Regions from separate parts of the Solibacillus sp. FSL K6-1554 genome, predicted to be linked through region 1. Evidence: riboswitches for the same ligand, from Rfam matches in the RefSeq annotation. Region 1 holds a riboswitch; each other region holds the start of a gene.

The links. Region 1 has a riboswitch for lysine ahead of MHB58_RS01510 (amino acid permease). Riboswitches for the same ligand answer to the same signal wherever they lie in the genome.
Region 2: another riboswitch for lysine. It lies ahead of MHB58_RS13870 (aspartate kinase); the one in region 1 lies ahead of MHB58_RS01510 (amino acid permease).
Region 3: another riboswitch for lysine. It lies ahead of MHB58_RS09715 (transporter substrate-binding domain-containing protein); the one in region 1 lies ahead of MHB58_RS01510 (amino acid permease).

What each region holds. Positions count from the first base shown of each region.
Region 1 covers NZ_JBBOSS010000001.1:300,407-303,693, forward strand. Annotated here, with positions in the region: gene MHB58_RS01500 (restriction endonuclease) at 1-227, opposite strand, end outside; gene MHB58_RS01505 (CynX/NimT family MFS transporter) at 289-1,488, opposite strand; lysine riboswitch at 1,644-1,824, shown strand; gene MHB58_RS01510 (amino acid permease) at 1,917-3,287, shown strand, end outside.
Region 2 covers NZ_JBBOSS010000001.1:2,780,927-2,784,213, reverse strand. Annotated here, with positions in the region: gene uvrC (excinuclease ABC subunit UvrC) at 1-1,503, shown strand, start outside; lysine riboswitch at 1,536-1,714, shown strand; gene MHB58_RS13870 (aspartate kinase) at 1,805-3,037, shown strand; gene MHB58_RS13865 (YslB family protein) at 3,136-3,287, opposite strand, start outside.
Region 3 covers NZ_JBBOSS010000001.1:1,990,864-1,994,150, forward strand. Annotated here, with positions in the region: gene MHB58_RS09710 (amino acid ABC transporter permease) at 1-603, opposite strand, end outside; gene MHB58_RS09715 (transporter substrate-binding domain-containing protein) at 728-1,564, opposite strand; lysine riboswitch at 1,679-1,866, opposite strand; gene odhB (2-oxoglutarate dehydrogenase complex dihydrolipoyllysine-residue succinyltransferase) at 2,011-3,264, opposite strand.

The DNA.
Region 1 (3,287 bases):
CCGGTCATTTTATCGACTTCGCGAATTCCGGACTTCCGCAATTTCCTCGTCTTCAGCGATTTCAGCCAAATTTTAAACGCGATATATAGAACGAAATAAGCGACAATTCCCATACCGATGCCTTCAGCTGTTTTCGTTACATAAAAACCAGCTGTACCAGCCGATGCGATGAAAAATAGCGGGATTACTGGCAGGCTTTTTTTATTCCGTCTTCTCTTTTTACGCAATAGTTCTGTACTCCTTTTATTTACTACGGTTATTATATCATAAAAGGGTACATATGTTTGGTTATATTGTACGATTGTCTGAGCTCATAAAGGAAGCCAAAAACAATAGAACAGAAATGAGAATGAACAGCACAATCGGGATTGTCCAGCTGTCCGTCAAATCATGTGCAAAGCCGAACAAAACTGGCCCGATTGCGGCAACAAAATAACCGATTGATTGTGCGAAGCCGGAAAGTTCAGCTGCATCATAGGCTGTCTTTGTGCGCAATGAAAATAACATCAGCACTAAACCAAACGAAGCCCCTCCTGCAAAGCCTAATAAAATCATCCATACGACAGCAAGACTTGTCCATTCCATTAAGACACCAGTAAAACCGACTAAGTAACAAATCGTAAAGAAAATGACGATCGGACGTTGAGAAGCGATTTTCCCTGCAAGAATCGGAATAATAAATGTCATCGGAATTTGTGCAAACTGCATAACGGATACCATCCACCCGGCCGCTGTAGCATCAAGGCCCTGGCTAATGAAGATTTCCGGCAACCATGCAGACGAGCAGTAAAATATGAACGACTGGAATCCCATTGCTCCAGCGACTGCCCAGGCAAGCGGCGACCTCCACATTTGCGTTTTCTTAGTCTGCGATGTCGGCATATTTAATGCAATTTTTTCCTGGCGCAAAATCGGCAGCCAGATTAGTAATGTAAGAATCCCTAAAATAATTGTAATACCTGCTGCGATTTGCCATCCTGCGTTTGCCGCTATAGGGTAACTGAAGCCTGCAGCAATTCCGGAAGAAATGTTCATTGAAACGGAATAGATCCCTGTTAATAATCCGATATGTAATGGGAATTTCCATTTGAAATAGCTAGGGATAAGAACATTCCCGAATGCAATTGCGACCCCAATTAATATTGTTCCTATAACGAGTAAAGACGTTGCCCCTAGCGAACGCAGTAAAATCCCTGCACAAAGTAAAATGACGGAATAAAATAATGTCCATTCAATCCCAAACTTACGGGCAATGCGTGGTGCAAATGGTGATACAACCGCAAAGGCAATTAAAGGAATAGTCGTTAAAAAGCCTGCAAGAAAGTTCGATATCCCAAGCCCTTCACGTATAAATGAAATAATCGGGCCGATCAATGTAATCGGTGTACGTAATGTGGTCGCAAATAAAAATACGGCTACCATAAAATAGATGAGCGGTCGGTTGGATAGTAGTTTTTTGCTATTTTGATTAACTTGTTGTGTGTCCATTTTCGATTCTCCTTTTGTATGTTGATATATATTAGAGTAGTGTGAATACTCATAAAAAACAGAATAAAGGTGAAGCCATTGCTATCAAAAAAATATTATGTTAGACTTTTAATCATTGATTCAATTAAATTAAATAAAACATTACCTCATGTAAATTATGAGGTAGAGGTCGCAATCATTAAGACTAGTATAGCTGAGATTAGGAAGAATCGGTGAAGCTTTATGAAAGGAATGGTTGCCGAAGTGTTATTTTTCTTCTTGAAAATAATGCTGGGGCTGTTTCCGATAAGGAACAGAACTGTCACATGTGTGAGCATGTGTTGAGCTATCTTTCAAGTTTGATGAGGTGTAACTATAACCATCACAAAAACTTGTGGTGGTTTTTCTTTTACACTTCACCAACAAAACAAAAAGGGAGTTTTATATTCATGAGTGAGATTAAAATAGATCAGCTCGGTAATAATAACGGGTTGAAAAAAAGTTTAAAAAGTCGCCATGTAACGATGATTTCGCTTGGCGGAACGATCGGTACAGGTTTATTCTTAGCATCAGGTGGTGCCATTGCACAGGCAGGTCCTGGTGGGGCATTGCTCGCATATGCACTGATCGGCGTGATGGTGTATTTCCTAATGACATCATTAGGGGAAATGGCTGCCTATATGCCAACATCCGGTTCGTTTAGTACGTATGCAACAAAATTTGTTGATCCTGCTTTAGGCTTTGCGCTTGGCTGGAACTATTGGTACAACTGGGCGATTACAATTGCAGCAGAAATTGCGGCCGTTTCGTTAATTATGAAATACTGGTTCCCGGACAGTTCTTCAATGTTATGGACCATTTTATTTATCGTAGTTGTTTTATCATTTAACTTAGCGTCTGTAAAAGCTTTCGGTGAAGCGGAATACTGGTTTGCGATGATTAAAGTCGCAACGGTAATTGTCTTCATCATTGTCAGCTTCTTAATGATTTTCGGAATTTTAGGCGGGAATGATCCGGTCGGTTTCACGAACTTCTTCAAAGATGATGCACCGTTTAATGGCGGTTTCCTGGCATTGTTCGGTATTTTCCTTGCAGCCGGTTTCTCATTCCAAGGTACAGAAATGCTTGGGGTAACGGCAGGGGAAACAGATGATCCAGGCAAAAACATTCCAAAAGCAGTTCGTTCTGTATTCTGGCGTATTTTGCTGTTTTACATTTTCGCGATTGGTGCAATTGGATTACTGATCCCGTATACGGATTCACGTCTTTTATCTGAAGATATTGCGACAAGTCCATTTACCTTAGTATTTGAAAACCTAGGTGTGGCGTTTGCGGCATCTGTTATGAATGCCATTATCTTAACGGCTATGTTATCTGCAGGGAACTCAGGATTATATGCAGCTAGTCGTATGCTTTATCAGTTAGCGGTAGATGGAAAAGCGCCGAAACTTTTCATGAAAGTAACATCGCGTGGGATTCCAATGTATGCACTTTTAGCTACATTAGCAGTCGGTTCGTTAGCATTCCTGGCATCGTTTTTCGGTGACGGTGTTGTCTACATTTGGCTGTTGAATGCTTCCGGTATGTCCGGCTTCATCGCATGGCTCGGCATTGCCATTAGTCATTACCGCTTCCGCCGTGCATATGTCGCACAAGGACATTCATTGAGCGATTTACCGTATGTATCTAAATTCTTCCCATTCGGACCGCTATTCGCGTTTGCCTTATGTATGATTGTCGTGCTAGGTCAAAACTATATGGCATTTACGGGCGGAACAATTGACTGGTACGGTGTCGTCGTTTCATATATCGGCTTACCA
Region 2 (3,287 bases), 2.5 Mb from region 1:
AAAACGTATCCCTATATAAAAATTACGAACGAACGATACCCGCGTATTATTACGACAAGAAAAGTGAAGAAGGATAAAGCAAAATATTTCGGACCGTATCCGAATGCCTATGCAGCAAACGAAACGCGAAAATTACTGGACCGTTTGTATCCGCTTCGTAAATGTACACATCTGCCTAATCAAGTATGCTTGTACTATCATTTAGGGCAATGTTTGGCACCGTGTGTAAAGGACATTGAAAAACAAGTGTATGACGTAATGATCGATGAGATTTCAAAGTTTTTAAACGGAGGAGTCGAAGAAATAAAGCAAGATCTTCAGCAAAAAATGATCGATGCTGCCGAAAATCTTGAGTTTGAACGTGCGAAGGAATTTCGTGATTTGATCGCCCATATCGATCAAATTATGGAAAAGCAAAAAATTGTAACAGATGATTTGAGCAACCGAGATGTATTTGGCTATGCAGTGGAAAAAGGCTGGATGTGTGTCCAGGTATTTTTTGTGCGTCAAGGCAAACTCATTGAGCGCGATGTATCGATTTTCCCGATTTATAATGAGCCGGAAGAGGAATTTTTAACATTTGTCGGCCGTTTTTACGAACAGCCGCATCATTTATTACCAAAAGAAATCTTTGTTCCGAAATCGATTGACGTAACGATTTTACAAAAGCTGTTGGATGTTAAAGTAGTGACACCGAAGCGCGGTTCAAAAAAAGAGCTTGTTGATCTAGCGATGAAAAATGCAGAAATCGCCATTCACGAGAAGTTCCAGTTAATTGAACGTCAAGAGGAACGGACAGTGGGGGCTTGTGAAGCACTTGCCGAAGCGATGCAAATTCCATTGCCGTTAAGAATTGAAGCATTTGATAACAGTCATATGCATGGAGCTGATCCTGTTTCAGCAATGGTTGTTTTTATAGACGGGAAGCCTGCGAAAAAGGAATACCGGAAATATAAAACTAGAGAAGCGGCTAAACATGATGACTATGGTGCGATGCAGGAAGTTATTCGACGCCGCTATACACGTGTATTGCGGGAAAATCTGCCATTGCCTGATCTGATTCTCATAGACGGAGGAAAAGGGCAAATGGAAGTTGCACGAGAAGTAATTGAAGACGAACTTGGGTTAGTCATTCCAATAGCGGGGCTGGCAAAAGACGAAAAGCACAATACGTCCCAGCTTTTATTTGGAACGCCGGCGGAAGTTGTTCCGTTAAAGCGTACAAGTGACGGTTTTTATTTATTGCAGCGCATTCAAGATGAGGTGCACAGATTTGCAATCACATTTTTACGTCAGCAGCATCAGACAAATGCGATTACTTCGGTTCTTGATGGAATTGAAGGTGTAGGTCCGAAGCGAAAGCAGCAACTTATGAAACATTTTGGGTCCGTAAAAAAAATTCGCGAGGCAAGCGAGCTGCAACTGCAGGAGTCCGGTGTTCCGGCAAAATTGGCGGAAGTTATTTATCGCCATTTTCATGAAGCACCATTGAATAAAGAATAGTGTTATGCTAATATTTAAGACAATTCAATATTTACTAAGATAGAGGCGCAGTATTCAATAGTACATTGCTTGAGGAAGAACAATTCCATTGACAGCAATCGAAAGGGGGTCCTGCCGAAGTGAAGTGCGTATTGTTCGCGTAGTTTGCTGGTTTTGCATTTAAGAGATGTAAAACTGTCAGAGCTTTTTGTTCTGGAGGGCTATCCTGAAAACTTATAACTATTTATTTGTATTGACGGCGGCTTTCCATGAACATGGAAAGCCTTTTTTTGTATTCGGTTTTATTCAAGGAGGGGAAAAAATGGAGACAGTTGTAGTAAAGTTTGGTGGTCCGGCATTGACTACACCGGAAAAAATAGTACAGGTGGCTAAAAAAGTGATAAAAGAGCAAGGACGTGGCATAAACTTAGTCGTTGTCGTTTCTTCAATGCCCGCTTTACGACGAGAATTCCGACAATATGCTGCCGAAATTACCGATGAGCCATCGAAACGGGAAATGGATGCACTTGTCGCATCAGCAACACAAATGACAAGTGCAATGCTGGCGATGGCAATTCAGGAGCATGGTGGTAAAGCGGTGTCGCTTGCTGGTTGGCAAACAGGCATTCAAACAAATCAAAAACATGGCAATGCACGGATCAGTCATGTTGATAGTAAACGGATTGAGGAACATTTAGCATTAGGAGAAATCGTCGTAGTAGCTGGTTTTCAAGGAGTTACGGGGACAGATAATATTTCAACATTCGGCAAAGGGGGTTCTGAAACTTCAGCGGTTGCATTGGCGGTTGCTCTTGAAGCAGAGCGTGTCGAGATTTTTTCATCGGTTGAAGGGATTTTCACGGCAGACCCAGAAATTGTTAAAGAATCCAGGAAACTTCCGGAAGTTTCTTATGATGAGATGTTGGAATTTGCAAATTTAGGAGCTAAAATTTTGCACCCACGTGCGGTTGAACTTGCCAAAAAATATAATATACCGCTCATTGTACGCTCTTTCGTACAGGACGTGGAAGGCACTTTTATTAAAGGGGATGTAGACATGGAGAAAAACTTACTTGTACGCGGGGTAGCCTACGAATCGGATATAATTCGTTTGACGATAGGCTATGATTCTTATGAAACCGCGTCATTGGCAGAAGTGTTTAGTGTTTTAGCAGAAAATGATATCAATGTGGATATTATTGTTCAAGCAGTCATTGATGGCGTGAAGCCGACCATTTCCTTTACAATTTCGAAAGATGAGTTTGCGGAAGCTTTACGGGTATTGGAAACTAGTAAACTGTCGCTTGGCTTTAGTTTTGCGGATTTTGAAGTAGGTTTAGCGAAAGTATCTATTATCGGTTCTGCGATGGCATCCAATCCGGGAGTAGCCGCACGCATGTTTGCACGCTTGGGTCGCGAACATATTCCTGTAAAAATGGTCAGTACTTCAGAAATTAAAGTGTCTGTAGTTATCCCACAGGATGAGATGGTTCGTGCTGCGAATGTGTTGCATGAGGAATTCAATTTGGCGATGAAAGAAGTAACCGTTTCTTAAGGTAATAGCTGGAAATGAGCTGTAATGGCTTATTTCCAGCTTTTTTATTGAGTAAATTTGCTGCTTCAGCAATAATATTGATTATGATAAGGTGAAGGCTAAATCTTCTCTTTTAAATCCCATTTCAACGTAAATTTTACGACATGTTTGTCATTATCTTTTTCTTCATAGCATTCCGTCAAATAGCCTAGCTGCTTTTGTTTTTGTTCTGCTAAAAAGCCAGCTTCAAGACGGAAGCAACGTTGTACAA
Region 3 (3,287 bases), 1.7 Mb from region 1:
CGCTTCGATATATTTATAGTTACTGCCTGCAATCGAGTTTGCCGTAAAGAATAGTTCCACAACCGAAATAACACTTAATACTGAAGAATCTTTAATGTTCATTACGAACTGATTCCCTGTTGCAGGTAAAATATTTCGTGCGACTTGCGGCAGGACAATATGAATCATTGTTTGCAGGTGATTCATGCCAATCGCCTGTGCTGCCTCAAATTGCCCTTTATCAATCGAAACAATACCGCCACGTACATATTCAGCCATATATGCTCCCGTATTTAAACTAATAACAACAGAAGCTGCTAAAAAGCGGTCAATATCAATGCCTAAGTATACGAGGCCATAAAACACCACCATCGCTTGAACCATCATTGGCGTTCCCCTGAAAATTTCCACATATGACGTTAATATGAAATTAAGTACTTTTAAAACTATTGATTTTACATTCTTTTTACGTTGTGGAATCGTATGCATAATCCCGATAAAAAATCCAATCAGAGTTCCGCAAATTGTCCCGATAATTGCCAATAGAAGTGCAGTCCAAGCACCACGTACGAATAAATCCCAGTTGTTCGTAAACAAGTTCCATGATGATTCTAAAAATGCCATCGCCTTGTCCTCCATTTCTTTCTTTGTTTCTACTATTTATGTATGAAACCATAATTTTAATAGAAAAAGGTTGTCTTCCGTTTGCCGGCAAGACAACCTCATCAAAACTGTTAATGCGACACGATTATTGTGCTGCTGGTTGATTTGCAATTGCGTCTTCCATTAGTTGTTGACGCTCTTCTTCCGAAATTTCAGCTAAAACTTTGTTAATTTGTTCACGTAAATCTGATCCCTTTTTCAAACCTACTGCTACAGCTGTTGACGCTTCGTCTGCTTCGAAGTTTGGCTCAGGTACGATGTATTTAATATTATTCAGTGCCATTTCAGCAGAGATACCTTCTGGACGTTCTGAAACATATCCATCAATCGCACCTGACTGTAATTGCACTCGCATTGCACCAAAATCAGTTGCCGCTACTTGTTTTTGAACACCTTCGATTTGGTCGATTACATCATAATGTGTTGTCGATTGCTGACCTGTAATTTTTGCACCTGCAAAGTCAGGTAACGAAGTTGCATTTGCATATGGACCGTCTTCTTTTACAACAATGACATAGTCACTTGTGTAATAGTTCTCTGTGAAATCAATCACTTCCTTACGTTCAGGCATTGGTGACATACCTGCAATTACCAGATCAATGGCACCTGATTGTAATGATGGAATTAAGCCATCCCAGTCTGTTTTAACAATTTGTAATTCCATGTCCAGACCTTCTGCAATTTTTTTCGCAATTTCCACATCATAGCCTGCTGCAAATTCCTTTGAACTTGCAATTTGAACTCCGCCATTAGCATCATCTTTTTGTGACCAGTTAAAAGGGGCATACGCCGCTTCCATACCAATTTTAATAACTTTCTTGTCTGAATCAGAACCGCTTGTAGTACCTTCATCGCTTGAACCACACGCTGCTAATAATAGCATTGTCATGGCAGTCAATAAAATTAATAGTCTTTTTTTCATAGAAAATCTCTCCTTTTTTGTTAAATTTCGGGGTTCACATATACAAAAAACGACCTAAAAGAAGAACTTTAGGTCGTTTAAATTATAATTAGCCCGAATCCTCTACAGTTCCCATTTTGAGATAGCACAACTCAACCATCAGGGATATAGATGATTGAGACAGTTCTGCAATTGTTCACTGCAGACCCAGCATTGTAAAATTGAGCATTTACAACACTTCGGCGATATTTCCTTCTCTTATATTTCACAGCCAGCTCATGGCTCCATATAAAACTGTTAAGTATCGCGCCTCTACCTCACGAGAATGTGAGGTTTTGATATGAAATTGATATGTTTATATTACATTATTGCGACATTTCCGTCAACAATCATTTTTCTGAAAGTTATCTGTAAAAAAAGCTAATGCGCAATATATAACATATTGCGCATTAGCATATAAGATACTATTAAGAATTTAATAATAAATCTTCTGGATTTTCGATCATTTCTTTAACTGTTTTTAAGAAGCCAACAGAATCTTTACCATCGATGATACGGTGGTCATAAGATAATGCTACATACATCATTGGACGAATTTGAACTTCACCATTAACAGCTACTGGACGGTTTACGATTGAGTGCATACCTAAAATACCAGCTTGAGTACCGTTCATGATCGGTGTAGACATTAATGAACCGAATACACCACCGTTAGTGATTGTGAATGATCCGCCAGCCATGTCGTTTAAGCCTAATTTTTTGTCGCGTGCTTTACCAGCTAATTCCGCAATGTTTTTCTCGATTTCAGCAAAGTTTTTCGCATTTGCATCACGAACTACTGGTACTACTAAACCTTCTTCTGTTGATACAGCAATACCGATATCGAAGAAGTTGTTTAAGTGAATTTCATCACCGTTAATTTGTGCATTTACATATGGATATTTCTTTAATGCTGCTACTACAGCTTTTGTGAAGAATGACATGAAGCCTAATTTAATATCGTTAGCTTTCACGAACTCATCTTGTTTACGCTTACGTAATGCCATAATGTTCGTCATATCAATTTCATTGAAAGTAGTTAACATTGCAGTTGATTGTTTAACTTCTAATAAACGTTTTGCAATTGTTTGACGACGACGGCTCATTTTTTCAACTGTTACACGGTCTGTATCAGCTGCTGGTGTAAAGATCATTGGACCATTGCCTGCTGCTGGAGCTGGAGCTGCTGCTGGAGTCGCAGGAGCTGTACCATGTGCTGCAACGTCTTGAACACGTACACGACCTTGTGGATCAACTGGTGAAATTGCTGCTAAGTCGATACCTTTTTCACGAGCTAATTTACGTGCTGCTGGTGAAGCGATTACACGCTCACCTGAAGTTTCTTCAACTGCAACTGGTGCTGGTGCTGCTGCTTTAGGAGCTTCTTCTTTTGCTGGAGCTGCTGCTGGAGCTTCTTCTTTTGCAGCTGGTGCTGGTGCTGCGCCTTCGCCTGCTTCAACTACTGCGATTACTTGTCCAACTAATACAGTATCGCCTTCTTCAGCTAAAATTTGTTTTAAAACGCCTGCTTCTTCAGAGATAATTTCAGCATTAACTTTATCAGTTTCTAACTCAACGATGAATTCGCCTTTTTCTACGCGATCTCCAACTTTTTTCACCCATTGGGCAATTGTTCCTTCAGTAATTGATTCTGCTAATTCAGGGACTTTAATTTCAGCCACGTTCATATCCTCCTTTAATTACG